DNA from 2 places in the Deinococcus aquiradiocola genome. Region 1 is predicted to be linked to the other one. Evidence: riboswitches for the same ligand, from Rfam matches in the RefSeq annotation. Region 1 holds a riboswitch; the other holds the start of a gene.
The links. A riboswitch is a leader RNA that binds a small molecule or an ion and turns the genes downstream of it on or off. The one in region 1 is predicted to bind FMN.

Region 1 (4,685 bases):
GCGCTGCGCTGGGTGCGTCCGCGCGTGCTGGTCGTCCCGCACCACCGCGACCGGCACCCCGACCACTTCGGCGCGTACCACCTCAGCAAGCGCGCCGTGCACCTCGCGTCGCTCGCCAAGGCCGACGTGACCGGCACGCCCCACAAGGTCAGCCGCGTCCTGATGTACCAGGGGAACGCCGACATCAACGCCAACGTCCTCGTGGACGTCGAAGCGCACCTGCCGGACTGGGAGCGCGCCATCGCCGCTCACGCCAGCCAGTTCACGGGCGCGGCCATCTCCGAGACGGTCGCGCCGGACGTCGTCGAACGCCGCCGCGCCCGCCTGATGTACTGGGGCACGCTCGGCCGCCGCCGCTACTGCGAAGGCTTCGAGAGCGACGAACCGATGCTCCTCGAACCCGAAAGCCTGTAATCCCAACCTGAGCGGAACGCGAAGTCGCCGCCCGGCTGCGAGCACCAACAGGTCCGGTCTGGAGGAGACGGAAGCGGGCAAGCGTCCTCATGGGCGCTGTTCTGACCAGGAAGCGGGCAGGCGTCCCCTCCTGCGGAGCCGTGCCCGTCATGAGCACTGATCTGCCCAGGAAAGGATTCTGGAAACGGCACCGGCATTTCTGTCATCGGATCAACACCATAGAACGCAGACCCCGGAAACGGACCGCGCACCTCCGCCACACGGCCCGGCCCCGGTACGCCGTCCGGCCCATGCGCTCCCACCGCACGCCGCCCACACTGGAGGCATGAACGACCACACCCTCTCCAGACGCCTCTCGTACCTGCTGCGCCACGCCCCGCACGAGGCGGGCCTGACGCTCGCGCCCGGCGGGTGGGTGCCGCTCGCACCCGTGCTGATCCACCTGAGCGTCACGCGCGCGCAGGTCGAGGCGGTCGTGGCAGGCAGCGACAAGGGGCGCTTCAGCCTGCGCGGCGACCACATCCGCGCCAACCAGGGGCACAGCGTGCCCGTCGATCTGCAACTGACCCCGGCCACGCCCCCCGCACTCCTGTACCACGGCACGCATGCGGGCGCCCTGGCCGCCATCCGCGCCGAGGGGTTGCGCGCCATGAACCGCCACCACGTTCACCTCTCGCCCGACCCGGACACCGCCTGCCGCGTGGGTGCGCGGCGCGGCCCGCCCGTCGTCCTGACCGTCCGGGCAGGGGAGATGCACGCCGCCGGGCACGCCTTCCTGGTCAGCGAGAACGGCGTGTGGCTGACGGACACCGTGCCGCCCGCTTTCATTCACGGGGATGCATAACGTCCCCCGCCTTCCCGGTGTGGGCATGCCCTCCAGCACGGCGTGAACATGACCGTCTGGCGGGCATTGACAGGCCGTGCATACCGGGGTATCCTGTTTTTATCACCGCCGAAGAAGGCGGTTTTTTCGTTTCTCGTCCCGATCACCTGTGGTCCGGGCAGGGCGGGACGCACGCTAGCCTGACGGTATGGATCTCGCTGCTGCCCGTGCCGCCCTGCAAGCCGCCTCCCGCGTCGCCGTGCTGACCGGCGCGGGTGTCAGTGCCGAGAGCGGCATCCCCACCTTCCGTGACGCGCAGACCGGCCACTGGGCGCGCTTCCGGCCCGAGGACCTCGCCAGCCCGCCCGCCTACCGGCGCGACCCCGTGATGGTGTGGGAGTGGTACGCGGGCCGCTACCGGGACGTGCTGGCCGCCCAGCCGAACGGCGCGCACCACCTGCTCGCCCGGCTGGAGCGCGAGAAGGGCGCGGGCTTCTTTCTCGCCACGCAGAACGTGGACGGCCTGCACGCCCGCGCCGGGAGCGGCCAGGGTGGGGGGCGCATGGTGGAACTGCACGGCAATCTCCTCAGTGCGCGGGACGAGGTGACGGGCGACGTGTTCCCGCTCGCCGCGCCCGCCGAACTGGTCACGCCGCCCACCTCGCCGCTCGGGAACCGCATGCGGCCCAACGTCGTGTGGTTCGGGGAGTACCTGCCGGAAGCCGCCCTGGAAGCCGCCGCAGACGCCTTCGCGGCCGCCGAGGTCGCGCTGGTCATCGGCACGAGTGGCGCCGTGTACCCGGCCGCCGGACTGGCCGCCGAGACGCTTCAGCGCGGCGGGATCGCCATCGAGATCAACCCCGTCGAGACGGACATCTCCTGGCAGATGACGCACTGCGTGCGCGACGTCGCGTCACGCGGCCTCGCGGCACTGCTGGGCGAGGGCTGACCGGCTGTCCCCCGGCGGGTGTCTGATTTCTCCCACACCTGCGGCCTGCTGGGCTGATACCTTCAGGGTGGCCCGCTCCTCCGGGGGTGGGCCGCTTCCTTCGGGGCGGGGTGAAATTCCCTACCGGCGGTGATGTCGCTTCAGGCGGCGCGGGTCGTCCCGCGTCACCCGGGCGGAGCGAGCAGAAGCCTCGCCCTGCTGAACCGACTCAGCCCGCGAAGCCCGCGCAGACTGCACCACGCGCAGGCCCGATCTGGTGGGATTCCAGAGCCGACGGTCAGAGTCCGGATGAGAGAAGGAGGAACGCTGCCTGCCCCCCCGGCGGGCGGCGACAGACCATGTATGAAGTGAATGCTCCACCCGCAGGGGTGGCGGCGGCACTGCCGGTGGACGAGCGGTTCATGACGCTCGCGCTGGAGCAGGCTGCCGGAGGACTGGGCCGCACGGCGCCGAATCCCCCCGTGGGCTGCGTGATCGTGCAAGGTGATGAATTGGTGGGCCGAGGCTTCCACCCGAGGGCCGGTGAGCCGCACGCGGAGGTGTTCGCCCTGCAAGGCGCGGGCGAGCGGGCGCGCGGGGCCACCGCTTACGTGACGCTGGAACCGTGCAGTCATCACGGTCGGACGCCGCCCTGCGCGGACGCGCTGATCGCAGCGGGCGTGCGGCGGGTGGTCGTGGCGGCGCTCGACCCGAACCCGCTGGTGGCGGGGCGCGGCGTGCAGAGGCTCCGCGAGGCAGGGATTGAGGTCACGGTCGGCGTGCTGGAAGCCCAGGCCGAGCGGCAGCAGGCGGGCTTCCGCAGCCTGATCGTGCGGGGCCGCCCGTGGGTGGTGGCGAAGTACGCCATGACCCTCGACGGCAAGGTGGCGGCGCTGCGCGAGGGGAACGGTGCGGTCAGCGGCCCGCAGGCCCGCGAGCACACCATGCGCTGGCGTGACGAACTGGATGCCATCGCGGTCGGCAGCGGCACGCTGGGCCTGGACGACCCGGCCCTGACCACGCGCGGCGTGCCGGGGGGTCGTGACCCGCGCCCGGTGGTGTTCGACCGCCGCGCCGCCAGCCGCCCGCAGGCCCGCGCGTGGCGTGACGGGGCCGTCCTCGTGACCACTCCCGACAGCGACGCCTCCGCGCACGAGGCGGCCGGGATCACCGTGCTGCGCGCCGGCACGCCCGCCGACGCCCTGAGCGGCCTGGCGGGCCTGGGCGTCAGCAGCATGCTGCTGGAGGGCGGCCCGACCCTCCTGAGTGCCTTCCTCGCGCAGGGACTGGTGGACGAGGTCAGGGTGTTCGTGTCCACGAAACTTCTCGGCGCGGGCCTCAGCCCCCTGACCGCCCCGGCGCGGCCCATGCACGAGGCGCAGGAATTGCACGAAGTCACCGTCGAACCGCTCGGCCCGGACGTCCTGATCACCGGCCTGCTGCACGACATCCCGCGCGTCTGAACCTTCATACACCGTGGAGGGGGGGCGAGTGCGCCCCTGCCTCCACCCGAGGTCAACACATGTTTACTGGAATCATCGAACAGGTGGGCGTCATTGCCCGCACCACAGAGAACGAGGGGAACCTGACCGTCACCATCCAGCCCGCGCGCATGTGGGCGGACGTGGAACTGGGCGAGAGCATCGCCGTGAACGGCACCTGCCTGACCGTGACCACCTGGGACGCGGCGGGCTTCACCGTGGACCTCAGCCGCGAGACGCTCGCCAAAACTGCCCCGCACTGGCGGGAGGGCACGAAGGTGAATCTGGAGCGCGCCATGACCGCCCAGGCCCGTTTCGGCGGGCACGTCGTGAGCGGGCACGTGGACGGCGTGGGCACGGTCCTGCGCGTGGACGCCCAGCCCGGCGCGTACACCATGACGGTGCGTGCCGCGCCGCACCTCGCCCGCTACCTCGTGCCGAAGGGCAGCGTCACCGTGGACGGCGTGAGCCTGACCGTCGTGGACGCGGGCGGCCCCGCAGGCAGCCGCGCCGACCTGCGCCCGGACGAGTTCACGCTGTGGCTCGTGCCGCACACCCTGGAGGTCACCACGCTGCACACCTGGGCGGCGGGCACGCAGGTGAATCTGGAGGCGGACCAGATGGCCAAGTACGTCGAGCGCCTGATCCTGATGCGCGACTGGACACCCGAACAGCCCGGTCAGGAGGTGACGGCATGACGCTCGCCTCCATCCCCGAACTGCTCGCGGAACTGCGCGCGGGGCGGCCCGTGATCCTCGTGGATGACGAGCACCGCGAGAACGAGGGCGACCTGCTGATGCCCGCCGCCACGGCCACGCCCGAATGGGTGAACTTCATGGCGCGCGAGGGACGCGGCCTGATCTGCGTGACCCTCACGCCCGACCGAGCCCGGGCGCTGGACCTGACCCCCATGGTGGGCAGCAGCACCGACCCGAACGGCACGGCATTCACCGTCAGTGTGGACCACGTGAGCAACAGCACCGGCATCAGCGCCTTCGACCGCGCCGCCACCATCGCCGCCCTGATGGACGACGCGGCG
Region 2 (4,685 bases), on a different contig from region 1:
CGTGAGGCCACGTACCTCGCCGACCGGGTCGCCGTGCTGCGCGACGGCCGCATCGTCCGCGTGCTCGACACCGCCCGCCAGGGCCGCGCGAGCGCGTACACCGAGGGCCTCGAAGCGGAACTGCGCGCCCTGCTCGGCGAGGGCGACAGCACCCGCCTGCGCGAGGACGCAAGGCGCGGCCCGCCCCTCGGGTGGCTGTGGCCCGCCCTGGCCGTCCTGCTCGGCCTGCTGCTGTGGCAGTTGATCGCCGTGACGCTGCACCAGCCGTTCCTGCTGCCCGCCCCGACCCTCGTGTGGACCGAGCTGCTCAGGGCGCACACCGAACTCCTCCCGCAGCTGTGGTTCACGGCCCGCACGGCCATCCTCGGCGCGCTGCTCGGCACGCTCGTCGGCCTCCTGATCGGCTACCCGCTCGGCCGCTCGCACTGGCTGGAACGCTTCCTGAGCCCCTTCCTCGTCGCGAGCCAGAGCACGCCCGTCGTGGTGCTCGCCCCGATCCTCATCACGGCCCTCGGCTTCGGGGTGCTGCCCGCCGTGCTCGTGTCGGCACTCAGCGCCTTCTATCCCGTCATGATCTCCGTCATGGTCGGCGTGCGCGAGGTGGACCGCGGGTACCAGGAACTGTTCCGCAGCCTGCGTGCCGGCAGCTGGCAGCGCCTGCTGCACCTCGAACTGCCCGGTGCACTCCCCGTGATGCTGGGCGGCATGCGCCTCTCCCTGAGCCTCGCGCTGATCGGCGCGGTCGTGTGGGAATTCGTGAGCAACCAGCCGGGCCTCGGCTTCGCGGTGAATCAGGCGCGCGCGTACTACAACGGCCCCCGCCAGTACGCCGCCATCGTGCTGCTGGTCCTGCTCGGCGTGACGCTCAACCAGCTCGTCGGCAGCTTGGAACGCCGCGTGCTGCGCGGCCGCCGCCAGCACTGACCCGGCCGGAAGGAGAAGGAAGGCGGGGCAGGGGAGGCCGGGTCAGCCGTTCACGGCCCGGCGCATCGCGGCCGTGTAACTGCGCGCCGCGCGCCGCTGCAACGCGCGCACGACCGGCCCGCCCAGCCGCGCGAGCGGGTGCCTGGGCCGAGAGAAGGCCAGCAGTTCGAACCACACCTCCCCGCCGGGAGCGAACCGGACCGTGAACCGTTCCTCGCCCTGCTCGGCGTGCCCGTCCAGCGTCCCGTACCCGAAGGCGCACACGCGCTCCTCGTCCACGGTGTACACCACCCGGTCCGCGATCAGGCTCCAGAAGCCCAGGTGCGCGACCTGCACCACCAGCGTCTCGCCCTCCCGGAACGCCGCGTCCGGCGTGCACAGCGTGATCCACCCGGTCCTGAACATCTGCCAGGAGTTCAGCGCGTCCCGCGCCCGCGCGTAACAGTCCGCGCCGTGCCCCAGCAGCGCCCGGTGCCGGTCGTGCGCGTACCCGGCCGGGAGAGGCCCGCCGCGCGTCCCGCCCACCTCGGGGTACGTGAGTCCCGAGCGGCGCTGGGCGTGCAGGAAGGCCTGCACGGCGGCAGGGGTGGGGCGGCGCAGCAGGAACACACCCGTACTGTATCTGCCTCGCCCGCCGGGAAACCCTGACCTTTCAGACAGTGCGTCCCGCGCCGCCCGGTATATTCATGAGTGGCGAAAGCCATCCTTCGGGGCAGGGTGAAACGCCCTACCGGCGGTGACGGTCGCGGGACACCCCGCGCCTCAGCCCGCGAAGCCAGCGCCAGATGCGGTACGGCGCGGCCCGACCCGGTGAGATTCCGGGGCCGACGGTTCCCCCGCGCACGTCGCGGGCACAGTCCGGATGAGAGAAGGAGGAGGCCGACCTGCGTCCCGTGCAGGCCGGTACACGTCATGCATTCAAACAGGAACCGTTTCGCCATCCGTCTGTCCGGTCTGCTCGCCCTGTCCCTGGCGCTCGCGCCCGCCGCGTCCGCGCAGGCGACCCGCACCGTGAACATCGGGCTGGGGTACATCCCGAACGTGCAGTTCACGCCGTTCTACGTCGCCGACAGGCTCGGGTACTTCAAGGCCGAGGGCCTGAACGTCAAGTACCAGCACGGCTACGTGTCGGAACTCATGCCGCTGCTGCTGCAGGGCAAGCTGGACTTCGTGGTCGGCGATCCCGAGGACGCCATCTTCGCGCGCGCGCAGGGCGCCGACGTCCGGTACGTGATGGCGATGTACCAGAAGATTCCCGTCACGGTCTTCAGCCTGCCCGCCAGGAACATCAACTCGGCCGCGGACCTCAAGGGCCGCACGGTCGGCATTCCCGGCACGTTCGGCAGCAGCTACTTCGCGCTGGGCGCCCTGCTGGACGCCGCGAAACTCAAGGAGAGCGACATCCGCCTCGCCAGCATCGGGTTCACGCAGCTGGAAGCGGTCCGCAGCGGCAAGGTGGACGCCGCCGTCGGCTACGTGAACAACGAGGTGGTGCAGCTCGCGGCGGCGGGCATCAAGGCCGACACGCTCGACGTGACGGGCGCGTACCCGATGGTCGGCGTGGGCCTCATGACGACCGGCAAGACCCTGACGGGCGACATCGCCAAGCGCGTCGTGCGTGCCGCGCAGCGCGGCCTGAAGTTCACGGTCGCCAGCAGCGCGCAGGCGTTCCGGGTGGCGCAGCCGGTGTTCGGGTCGGGCGGCGGGAACCTCGACGTGCTGAAGGCCAGCGTGCCGCTGATGCAGTCCGCCGCGACGCGTCAGAACGGCCTGGGGTTCAGCGACCCGGCCGGGTGGAGCAAGGCCGTCGCGTACCTGCAGCGCTCCGGGAAGCTCCCTGCGACCTTCAAGGCGACGGACTTCTACAGCAACGCCCTCATCAGCAAGACCATGAAGTGATCCGCCCGCCGGTCTGCCGGTGCTCGCGCCATGCGGCTCGCGTCACCGCTGGACCGGTGCCGCAACCGGGAGAGCCGCAGGAGAGGGGGCCACATGCCGCGCGCGCGGGTGGCCCCCTCTCCTGTCCTGCCCGCGTGCGGGTCATACGGGTTTGATCCGATTCCAGGGATGCCGGGAAAAGCACCGACATCCCTTCTTGGGCAAAACAGCGCCCTGCAGGACGCTTGCCCGCTTCCACCTCCTCAAAACCGTATTTTTTGGTGCTCGCTTCGCTCGGCTGAACTCCAAAAGTTCAGCTCAAAATCGTATCAGGAGCGCGGTTCGGTCGCGGCGAGGCCCACGTAGTCCGGCTCGGTGAACACGCCGCCCTGGTTGGACTCGGTGCGGCTGCCCTGCGCGCCCTGCGTGCGGCCCTGAACGGCCTGCAGGTAGGTTTCGGCGTCGTCCTCCGGGACGTACCCGAGGGTGTCCCAGCCGTCGCGGGTCATCCAGGCGCGCGTGTTGCCGCTGATGCCCGCCACCGTCAGGTAGCCGACGCGGGGCGCGGTGATCGCCTGCCGGAACAGCTGCACGGCGTCCCGGGGGCTGAGCCACGTGCTGAGGTTGCGTTCGTACTCCGGGCGCTGCAGGAACGAGCAGATGCGGACCGACACGAATTCCAGGCCGTGACGTTCCCAGTACATGCGGCCCAGCGCCTCGCCCGCCACCTTGCTGACGCCGTAGAACGTGTCGGGGCGGACCGGCATGTCGGGGCTGACCTGCTCGCTGCGCGGGTAGTAGCCGACCGTGTGGATGCTGGACGCGAAGGCGACGCGCGTGACGCCGTGCTCGTGCGCGGCCTGCAGGACGTGCTGCGTGCCGTCGATGTTCACGGCGCGGATGCGGTCGTAGCGGTGCTCGTTGGCGATGCCGCCCAGGTGGATCACGGCCTGCGCGCCCGCCATGGCGGCCCGGACCTGTTCGGGGTCCTGCAGGTCGGCCTGACGGTACGTTTCGTGCGCCTGCAGGTCGGCGGGGGGGTTCAGGTCCGTGAGGATCAGGTCGAAGGTGCCGTGCAGGCCGTGGCGCAGGGCCGTGCCGACCTCGCCGGACGCGCCGGTCAGCAGCACGCGCAGGGGGGGGGTGGTGGTCATGCACTCACTGTAGCGGGCCGCGCCGGAACGCCATACCTGAATGTCAATCCCCCCGCGCTGGCTGCACCTGCAGCCGTAAGGAAACATAAATGACGGATACTCCACATTTGTCTCAGGCCTCTCACATCCTTGCTAGCCTGAACTGGGAAGCCACTCATCGGGGAACGATCGTCATGCCGCTCAACTCGGACGGACGGAACTCAACCAGACGCAGGACCGGCGACTCCGCCCTCAGGAGCGCCACAAGGAGAACACCACCATGGACTTTCTCGAACTCTTCAGAAGCCAGCTGAACGGCCCGGTCATGGAACGGCTGGGCGGCGTGCTCGGCCTCGACGCCGCGCAGGCGCAGCAGATCGGCCAGGCCGTGCTGCCCGCGCAGCTCAAGGTCATCACCGACAAGGTCGCCACGACCGCCGGCGCGCAGCACGTGCTGGACCTCGCCGCGCAGGTGCCGCACGGCACGCCGCAGGACCTGCTCGCCGCCCCTGACAGCCTCACCACCCTGCGGCAGAAGGGCACGGCGCTGCTGCCGCAGCTGCTCGGTAACCGCCTCGACGACACCGTGCAGGGCCTCGCGCAGCAGACCGGCGCCAGCCGCGGCGGCGTGCAGGGCATGATGCAGATGATCCTGCCGCTCATGCTCGGCATGATCGGCCAGCAGGCCGGCAAGTTCGGCCTGAACGCTTCCACCCTCGGCGGCCTCTTCAGTGGTGGCCTCGGCGGTCT

Region 2: another riboswitch for FMN. It lies ahead of IEY33_RS14285 (ABC transporter substrate-binding protein); the one in region 1 lies ahead of ribD (bifunctional diaminohydroxyphosphoribosylaminopyrimidine deaminase/5-amino-6-(5-phosphoribosylamino)uracil reductase RibD).

Annotation. Positions count from the first base shown of each region.
Region 1 covers NZ_BMOE01000018.1:1,926-6,610, reverse strand. Annotated here, with positions in the region: gene IEY33_RS17225 (PIG-L family deacetylase) at 1-414, shown strand, start outside; gene IEY33_RS17220 (RNA 2'-phosphotransferase) at 740-1,258, shown strand; gene IEY33_RS17215 (Sir2 family NAD-dependent protein deacetylase) at 1,446-2,186, shown strand; FMN riboswitch at 2,279-2,490, shown strand; gene ribD (bifunctional diaminohydroxyphosphoribosylaminopyrimidine deaminase/5-amino-6-(5-phosphoribosylamino)uracil reductase RibD) at 2,588-3,628, shown strand; gene IEY33_RS17205 (riboflavin synthase) at 3,688-4,344, shown strand; gene IEY33_RS17200 (bifunctional 3,4-dihydroxy-2-butanone-4-phosphate synthase/GTP cyclohydrolase II) at 4,341-4,685, shown strand, end outside.
Region 2 covers NZ_BMOE01000011.1:33,848-38,532, reverse strand. Annotated here, with positions in the region: gene IEY33_RS14295 (ABC transporter permease subunit) at 1-924, shown strand, start outside; gene IEY33_RS14290 (DUF1990 domain-containing protein) at 967-1,533, opposite strand; FMN riboswitch at 1,624-1,802, shown strand; gene IEY33_RS14285 (ABC transporter substrate-binding protein) at 1,837-2,823, shown strand; gene IEY33_RS14280 (NAD-dependent epimerase/dehydratase family protein) at 3,132-3,956, opposite strand; gene IEY33_RS14275 (DUF937 domain-containing protein) at 4,216-4,685, shown strand, end outside.